2 regions of the Vibrio sp. 1069 genome follow, and region 1 is predicted to be linked to the other one. Evidence: predicted binding sites of a transcription regulator. Region 1 holds the regulator's gene; the other holds the start of a gene.
What was found. Region 1 encodes PurR, which represses purine synthesis genes. Its sites were predicted from a motif close to TNANGNAAACGTTTNCNTNA; they were not measured.

Region 1 (4,964 bases):
TGACCATAAAACATAACAATTATAGTTACTGCTATTCATTTTAATTGATTACACTTAGGGGATATCCCTAATTGACTTTGTGATGCATGACTTGAAGCATCATTCAGGAGCCCAAAATGCAAGAAGTGAAAGCTTTTAATGAAAAACGCGCTGAAATTTACTGGTGGTTTTCGAGCTTGTTCGCAAAAGAACTAACAGAGAAAGAATTGGAAGCCTATCACAGTGTTGAAATTCGCAGTTTTCTCGCAGGTTTAGGTGAAAATGAGTCGCTAAAACCAGCCGTTGATAGCCTAGTTGATGCGCTGAATCGGTTACAAGATCGTGAAGATGCACAACTAGAGCTTGCAGCTGACTTTTGTGAACTGTTTTTGAAGACAGAAAAATACGGCGCTCTTCCTTACGCATCCATGTACATTGGTGAATCAGGTTTACTGAATGACAAGCCAGCTGAGGAAATGGAAAAGTTGATGGCTGAATTTGGCGTTCAAGTAGACGAAAACCTAAAGGAACCTGCGGATCACTTAGCCGTTGAGCTCGACTTTCTCGGGAACATGATTATCCGCTCAAACGAGCTTGAACAAGAAAAACACATGGAAGAAGCCTTCGTTAAACAAAACGACTTTATCCAGCAACAATTGATGTCTTGGTTACCTCAGTTTTCAGACAAATGTAAACAATTCGACGAATTTGGATTTTACTCGAGTGTCGCGAAACTATTAGTTGCATTTTGTAAACTAGACAGCGCCTACCTTCTTGGTGAATAATTGCCGCCTATTTTTAGGGAGCCTGCCTATCGGGCTTCCTGTATGCCTGAAAGTGACCAATTGTAAGTAACTTGGGTATAATATTCGTTTGCCTTAACTTAGCGCAAAGACGCTTGGTTATTTAGCAGTCAAAATGTGACTTCAAATACACAAATCTCTTGCTGAAAACATTGCTAGTCAGTTCACATAGGGCTAAAATGTGAGCGCAAACGATTAAATATGATTTATATGTAAACCGCTGAAATATAGCGGTTTTTGTGTTTTCTTAACAGGTTGATGGCAATTTCTCATCAGATAGAAAAAAGATAAAATTCATCGACCGATGCTGCTACGTACCCTTTTGTCGCACTTGGATCAACCGCTGCCGAGACACTTAGCGCCAATTTTATATTGCTAGGTGTGAAACCATTAGAGCATCAGGTACATCCAATACGACATATTTCAGTAGCTCGATACAGGACACCATTTATGGCCACGATAAAAGACGTTGCTCGCTTAGCCGGCGTTTCCACTACGACAGTTTCGCACGTTATCAATAAAACGCGTTTCGTTGCAGAAGCAACGCAAGAAAAAGTAATGAAAGCCGTTGACGAGCTGAATTACGCGCCAAGTGCCGTTGCACGCAGCCTAAAATGCAACTCAACTCGTACGATTGGCATGTTAGTAACTCAATCAACTAACCTATTTTTCTCAGAAGTGATTGATGGCGTTGAGAGCTACTGTTACCGCCAAGGCTATACTCTGATTTTATGTAACACAGGCGGGATTTACGAAAAACAACGCGATTACATTCGTATGCTGGCTGAAAAGCGCGTTGATGGCATCCTAGTGATGTGTTCTGACTTAACCGAAGAACTAAAAGAGATGCTTGACCGTCATGCGGACATTCCTAAAGTGGTCATGGATTGGGGCCCAGAGAGCTCACAAGCAGACAAGATCATGGATAACTCAGAAGAAGGTGGCTACATTGCAACCAAACATCTGATTGACAATGGTCATACGGATATCGCTTGTCTAAGCGGTCATTTTGAAAAGCTTGCTTGCCAAGAGCGCATTGCAGGTTTCCGTCGCGCAATGAGCGAAGCGAACCTAGCTGTAAATGAAGACTGGATCCTTGAAGGTAACTTTGAATGTGATACGGCCGTATTAGTTGCAGATAAAATTACCGCAATGGACAAGCGCCCGACGGCGGTATTCTGTTTTAACGACACAATGGCTCTAGGCCTAATGAGCCGCTTGCAACAAAACGGGATCAAAATTCCTGAAGATATTTCAGTGATCGGCTACGACAACATCGAGCTTGCGGAATACTTCTCTCCACCGCTAACGACTATCCACCAACCTAAACGTCGTGTTGGTAAAAATGCATTCGAAATTCTACTTGAGCGTATCAAAGATAAAGAACACGAAAAACGAATTTTCGAGATGCAACCTGAGCTTGTAATTCGAAATACTGTGAAAAAAATGAACTAAATTTCACTGTATTTAACCGTGTTAAATAAGCGCTCTACAGGGGCGCTTATTTTTTTGGAAAAATTAAGCATTCTCTAATACTTCACACCACTCTAATAACAATTGACTAACGTTAACTCCCTGTTTTATATAAATGTAATATATATTAAGAACTCCTTTTCAAAGGCCAATTTGCACCTTTCCATATGCAAAATAGAGCATTCAATCTATCATTTTTATTGAACCGAAATCACACTTTTAACGCTAAACCGTGATGTTAATTCAATATAAGAAGTATGCTCATTGTGTCACGCACAGGGCAAACCATTCGAAAGAGTGGGACGCAAAGCCTCCGGCCTGAACCATATTACGATATGGAAGGTAGCGGGGTTACCGATGGCAAGTGTGTAAGCAATGACTTTACTCTGTAATGACATTGTTTTTACGCATGTTTGCTACTCTCTCGGACCTGACTTTTGGTGGCGTAATATTAATTACACCGAGATAACAAAACATGGATAAACCGATACTCAAAGACTCTATGAAGCTATTTGAGGCACTTGGTAATATCAAGTCGCGCTCAATGTTTGGTGGCTTCGGACTATTCGCTGATGAAACAATGTTTGCACTAGTGGTAAACAATCAGCTTCATATCAGAGCAGACCAAAAAACTTCATCTGACTTCGAGAAACAAGGGCTAAAGCCTTACGTTTATAAAAAACGTGGCTTTCCAGTCGTTACAAAGTACTACGCTATTTCCAGCGATTTATGGGAATCAAGCGAACGCTTAATCGAAGTAGCGAATCAATCATTGAAAAAGGCAAAGCTTGAGAAAGAACAGCAAGCAAGTACAAAGCCTAACCGTTTGAAAGATTTGCCTAACTTACGACTGGCTACCGAGCGCATGCTAAAAAAAGCCGGCATCGAATCCGTAGAGAAGCTTGAAGAGGAAGGTGCGCTTAACGCCTATAAAGCGATAAGAGATACGCACTCTGCAACCGTCAACATTGAGTTGCTATGGGCACTAGAAGGGGCTATCAACGGCACTCATTGGAGTGTGGTACCTCAAGCTCGCCGAGATGAGTTGATGAACGGCCTCCAATAAAAGTCGGCCTAAAAACTATCTTGTAAAACCGCAGTCTAATCTGCGGTTTTTTTGTGAAATTTTTTCGGTTTTCCTACTGTCTTATTACATATATCCCAAATTGGAATCAAAATTATGAATAAGAAACTGATATTAGGTCTCATCCTACTAGCGGCTATCGTCTTTTTAGGTATTAACTTTGGCCAGTATTTAACCTTAGAGAATGCAAAAGCCCAACAAGAAGCACTAACTACATACATCGATCAGAATTTTGTATTCTCGGCTGCGATTTACTTTTTTACCTACATTGCAATTACCGCTTTTTCTATCCCAGGAGCGGCAGTAGTCACCTTACTTGGTGCAGCCTTATTTGGTTTTTGGACAAGCTTGCTACTGGTTTCTTTCGCTAGCACTATGGGGGCAACACTGGCCTTCTTGAGCAGCCGATACTTATTGCGTGACTGGGTACAAAACAAATTCGGAAATAAACTCAACGCAATTAATCAAGGTGTCGAAAAAGACGGAGCTTTTTATCTATTTTCCTTGCGTCTAATCCCTGTATTCCCTTTCTTTCTAATCAACTTACTGATGGGCTTAACGCCGATGTCTGTAGGTAGATTTTATCTCACTAGCCAAATAGGTATGCTGCCAGGCACAGCCGTATATCTGAATGCAGGTACTCAATTAGCAACAATTGAAAGCCTATCGGGCATTGTTTCACCCGCAGTATTAGCGTCTTTTGCGCTATTGGGACTATTTCCAATCATCACTAAATGGGTTATGAATAAAGTAAGGCCGACACCAAGTCAGCAAAACTCGTAATTGGTGAAGTGGGTATTTTGATGAAAATATTTATCGCTAAAAACCCAGCAGAAGCACACATTGTATGTGAGCTGCTTAAAGTGGAACAAATTTACTGTGAAGTTCGTGGAGAAGGTATTTTCGGCTTAAAAGGAGAACTGCCGTTTGGTGATGATACCGATCCTTATGTGTGGCTTTTTGACACTGCACAAAAGATGAAAGCTGAAGAAATAGTAAAAGCATATCGAAAACAATCCGATAGGCATGAGTATCAAGATTGGCAATGCCCAAAATGTCATGAAATAAACGAAGGGCAATTTGGTGCATGTTGGCAATGTGGATATCAACTAGGAGAGCTATAGCGGCTCTCCTATTCAGTGGATGCACTCAGTTTTAAGCACATACAGCTTGCTGTTTAATAAACTCGATGGAGTGTTGATTGAAGTCTTCTGGACGCTCTACATTGCATACATGACCACAATTCGGGATTTCTCGTAGAATGCTGAGCTTATGTGCTGCAACCATTTCTTTGACAGGTTTAATAAACATGTAATCCCTGTCGCCCATTAAGTAAAGAGTCGGAATGGGTAACTCTCGATCTTTAAAATATTTCATTAACGGATTTACATCAGCGGCAAGAATAAACCAACGTTTAAATTCTTTTTGGCAAAGCTTCTTGGCTTCGCGAATAAAAAGGTGGCGAGATTCTCGTTGGCTTCTTTGAGGCATAACAATATAAGCGAACAGTTTGTAGAGCCACATGTACGGTAGGATATGCTTACAAAAATTACCTAATTTCACCAATATCTGAGAACGAGTGTTAAGCCTTGTGACAGCACCGCCGAGCACCATCGAACGTACGC
Region 2 (4,964 bases), on a different contig from region 1:
GTCTTAGCAGTGTGAATGGGAGAATGATGCGTCCGTATTGAGATTGCTTGAAATCACCACGAAGAAGGTCAGCCACCGACCATAAGAACGCTGCTGTTGAAGAGAAATTGTTGTTAGTCATTATAATCAGCACATTGAATATGAAAAATTGCGCTGATTATATCGAAAGAGCCTTAGTTAGTCTGTGATTTAATTGAGGTTTAAGTAGATACAATCCCACGCTTCCCTAGCCAAAGCTACACTGCATGCAGTGTAGCCTATCTATTAAGATTGCTTCGCTACTCTGAACTTCATTTTTGCTTATGCCCCCAGATAACTGCCTGAGGTTTATGATTATAAGCCTTACAATGAGGTTTCTACGATATCGATAAACTTCTACCAGTAATGTAAAGATCATCTTCGACGATTGATTTTCTTTTCATAAAGAAAAAGGTTGGCTTTAAGTAAGAGGAGATAGAGGTTTGGACAACGAATCGCTAGTAGATTAGTTCGGAGATACTGCTGAGCTATGCTGTTTTATTGACAAACAAATACTCGGACAACAACATGCAGGGAATCTGTGTAATTTCGACCACTGATAATAACGCAAGGATAACTACGTTTAAAAACCATTGGGTTTCTTTGGGTTACATTAAGCTTCACGCTTACTTGACTAGTTACTTGACTAAAAGTAGCAGAAATGAAAAAGGGCGTAGCAAGTACTAACCTGCTACGCCCCGAAATAAATGGCACGCCCTATTGGATTCGAACCAATGACCACATCCTTAGAAGGGACGTGCTCTATCCAGCTGAGCTAAGGGCGCGCTACAGGGACAGGATTATACGAGTTCAAACGGGTAAATCAACGGGTTTTCATAACATTCTGATCTGAATGCCTAAAAAAAGTCCATTAAAACGCTTAATGTTCAAAAACACCACAAAGCAAACGTTTGCGTATGGATGTTGATAAGAAATTCTGCGACAATGCGCCGCAGATAATCTGCCTTCTTAATTTATAAGGAAAGTCATGACTGCTCAAAATATAGACGGAACTCTCATTTCCCAAACTGTTCGATCCGAAGTGGCTGCACGTGTTAAAGCACGTGTTGAAGCTGGGCTACGTGCTCCTGGTTTAGCAGTGGTTCTAGTTGGTGAAGATCCTGCCTCTCAGGTTTATGTCGGTAGCAAACGCCGCGCATGTGAAGAAGTTGGGTTTGTTTCTAAGTCTTTTGACCTTCCTGCGTCTAGCTCAGAAGAAGAGTTACTAGCGCTGATTGATGAATTAAACAATGATGATGAAATTGACGGCATTCTAGTGCAATTACCCCTTCCTGCGGGCATAGACACAACACATGTTTTAGAGCGCATTCACCCAGAGAAGGACGTGGATGGCTTCCACCCTTATAACGTTGGCCGTCTTGCGCAACGTATTCCAAAGCTTCGCTCTTGCACGCCAAAGGGCATCATTACCCTACTCGACCGTTACAACATTGAGCTACGTGGTAAACATGCGGTTGTGGTTGGCGCATCAAACATTGTTGGTCGTCCAATGACACTTGAGCTGCTGCTTGCGGGCTGCACAACAACAACATGTCACCGTTTTACCAAAGACCTAGAGAGTCATGTGCGTCAAGCTGACGTTGTCGTGGTTGCGGTTGGTAAACCTAACTTCATCCCTGGTGAGTGGATTAAAAAAGGCGCAGTGGTGGTCGATGTCGGTATTAACCGTCTTGATTCAGGTAAACTAGTTGGCGACGTGGAATACGACAAAGCACGTGAAAGTGCGAGCTTTATTACTCCTGTTCCTGGTGGCGTTGGCCCAATGACCGTCGCAAGTTTAATTGAGAACACGATGCTCGCTTGCGAACAGTTCCACACAGACAAATAACGTAAATTTCAGATACGAAAAAGGCTCCGCAAGGAGCCTTTTTGCTAATTGTTGATATCTATTTCAATTACAGACTTAAAATCACGCCCGCAATAGAAGCGCTCATTAAGTTCGCCATGACACCAGCGATAATCGCACGGAAACCATGCTTAGAAACAAATGCACGCTTTTCTGGTACCAAAGAGCCCAACCCTCCAATCAGCATCGCCATGCTTGAGATATTTGCAAAGCCACACAAAGCAAACGTCACGATTGCTTGTGAGTGTTCACTAAGTTGAGACTTCACTTCTGCAAGCTGGATGAAAGCGACGAACTCATTCACCACAATCTTGTTACCAATCAGCGAGCCTGCTGTGGTTGCTTCTTGCCATGGTATACCCAACAACCAAGCGACTGGCGCAAACACAAAACCTAGGATGAGCTCAAAACTTAATGGTGTCCCAATCAGATCACCTATCCAACCTAACATACCGTTTAGCATTGCAATGACACTAATAAACGCCAGTAACGTACCACCGACCGATACAGCAATGCGTACACCCGCCATGGCACCATCGGCTAATGCTTCTACTACGTTGGTTGCACGTGGAATTTCAACTTGGCTAATGTCGATATCTGCTGCTTTATCCGTATCTTCTGGCATTAAAATTTTTGCCATCAACAAGCCGGCAGGTGCCGACATAAATGCAGCTGCAATAAGATAGTTGAGGTCGACACCCAGTGATGCGTAACCGACCAACGTTCCGCCAGCAACTGACGCTAAACCACCTGTCATAACTGCAAAGAACTGCGAGTCAGTCATGTGTTTTAGGTAAGGCTTTACCATCAATGGTGCTTCAATGGTACCGACAAAAATGTTTGCTGTTGCAGACAAAGACTCCGCACGACCGATACCCAGCAGCTTTTGAATACCACCACCGATAAAGTTAATGATTTTTGGCATCACACCAATGTGATAAAGACCTGAGATAAGAGAGGAGAAGAAAACGATGATACCCAGAACATTGATCGCAAAGGTGAAGCCCCCTGTCGCCAAATTACCGAATAAAAACGCAATGCCCTCTTGACCATAGTTGATCAAATTCGACACAACACTGCTCACTGAATTCAGCGCATCTCTTCCTGCTGGTACATATAAAACCAACAACGCAAACAGTACCTGCAAAGCAAACGCAAACGACACCGTTCTCAGCTTTATATTTTTTCTATTTGTAGAAAGTAGCCATGCTAGGAATAGTATGGCTACGATACCAATAATTGAGTTCATAAAATGAATCCGACAGAAGGGGGATATGGAAGGCACCGGATTGTATAGCGGACTCAAAATGCTGCAAGTTGAGGATGTTAACAGTGTGAAAAGTTTAAGCGACCAATAACTGACCAACAAAATAACCAATTGAATTTATTGAAGATAAACGTTTGCTTATTTTAATTATTTCCATATGGAAAATATGTTTCTGGTTCAGGAAAAATTTTTGTGAAGTGAATCACCTTATGTGTCGTTCTACAACGTCATTGATCCTGTTATTTAGGAATAGAGATGTAAGGCGCCAAACGTTGGTCCCAATGACAAGGGTTGCCGATCTTCTGTTTGATAAAGTTAATCACTGCGGATATTTTTTTTGGCATATGCTGGCGGCTTGGGTATACCGCATAAAACGGCATCGACTGGCTGGCTTTCCAGTCAGGTAACAGCTGTATTAACTTACCCGTTCTAAACTCATCCCCCAGCAAGTAAGTGGCAAGGTAGGCAATACCCCAACCTGCAATAGCCGCATCCCGAACGGCTTCTGCCAGATCCACTGAATAGTTACCCGAGACTTTTACGTTCAATTCTTGCTGATCTTTGGTAAACGCCCACCCCGTATAGTCACGCTCCCAGCTTCTGTATATGAGGCAGTTGTGAGCAGATAGGTCATCCGGTTCTGCTGGCGTGTCATGTTTCAATAAGTAATCTGGCGATGCCGCAACAACAAACTGGCAATCCGTCAAACGCTGCGCAATGTAACCTTCAGGCAAATGCTCGTTGTTGGTTACCCATAAATCGAGCCCTTCGGCTAACATATCGACCTTATAGTCAAACAGATGTACTTCCACTTGAAGTTGAGGATACAGTTCGCGTAACTCTTGAATCGCTGGAATAATGTGTAAGGTACCAAATGATTGCGACAACCCAAGACGTACCAAACCTGCTACTTCATCCCGCTGGGTTTCCATCTCTAATGTGGCGCTGCTCACCGCTTGTACCACTTGCTCACAGTGATGAAAAAAGGTTTTCCCTGCCTCAGTCGGCGTAAAGCTTCGCGTAGTACGTTGAACAAGCTTGATACCAAGAGACGCTTCTAACTGACTCAACTGTTTACTCACATGAGACACCGACACGCCTAAGCTCTTTGCAGCAGCTGTGAAGCTTTTGTGTTTAAGAAGAGCGGAGAAAATCACCATTTGTGCGGCACGTTCAGATAACACGCTTTACCTCGATTTGGTTATAGAAAAAACAAAGGGCTCCGAAGAGCCCTTGTATTGAAGACTGAATGCCAAATTGTTTGATGGCAGATCAGTATTTAATGCGGTCAGCCAAGTGACTCACAGCAAGTGCGAAGTAGTAAGAGCGGTTCCACTTCATCAATACGTTGTAGTTATTGTAAACCAGATACGTACGACCATTCTCGTCGTCCGGCATGATCAACCATGCTTTGATGTCTTCATCCAGTTTTGGCAACGGGCTACCGTCATATTTTGTGATACCTAATTGGCTCCACTCTTGAAGGTATTTGCCTTTTTCAGCCGTGCGCCCTTCTAGGCTGCGATCAATATTTTTAGGAACCTTAACTTGGCGACCCCAAGTATATTTATCATCCCAACCAGACTTGCTCAAATAGTTAGCGGTTGATGCAAACACGTCCGCTTCAGATTGCCATATGTCTTTTTTACCATCACCGTTGCCGTCAGCAGCAAAACGAAGGAAAGAGCTTGGCATAAACTGGCATTGACCCATCGCACCAGCCCATGAGCCTTTAAAGTTCTCTAGCTCAATATGGCCTTGATCGAGGATCTGAAGTGCCGACATAGTCTCTTTACGGAAAAACTCTTCACG

Region 2: a site for PurR is predicted at 3,275-3,294, ahead of R7040_RS15655 (NupC/NupG family nucleoside CNT transporter). Genes of this name have one in related genera too.

What each region holds. Positions count from the first base shown of each region.
Region 1 is NZ_JAWOWP010000001.1:93,338-98,301, reverse strand. It holds gene torD (molecular chaperone TorD) at 117-764, shown strand; gene purR (HTH-type transcriptional repressor PurR) at 1,233-2,237, shown strand; cyclic di-GMP riboswitch class I at 2,525-2,614, shown strand; gene R7040_RS00400 (TfoX/Sxy family DNA transformation protein) at 2,731-3,321, shown strand; gene R7040_RS00395 (TVP38/TMEM64 family protein) at 3,436-4,122, shown strand; gene R7040_RS00390 (DUF2007 domain-containing protein) at 4,143-4,463, shown strand; gene R7040_RS00385 (alpha/beta fold hydrolase) at 4,495-4,964, opposite strand, start outside.
Region 2 is NZ_JAWOWP010000010.1:83,761-88,724, reverse strand. It holds gene R7040_RS15670 (class I SAM-dependent DNA methyltransferase) at 1-121, opposite strand, end outside; tRNA gene R7040_RS15665 (tRNA-Arg) at 727-803, opposite strand; gene folD (bifunctional methylenetetrahydrofolate dehydrogenase/methenyltetrahydrofolate cyclohydrolase FolD) at 1,007-1,867, shown strand; gene R7040_RS15655 (NupC/NupG family nucleoside CNT transporter) at 1,935-3,134, opposite strand; gene R7040_RS15650 (LysR family transcriptional regulator) at 3,392-4,336, opposite strand; gene R7040_RS15645 (lytic transglycosylase domain-containing protein) at 4,425-4,964, opposite strand, start outside.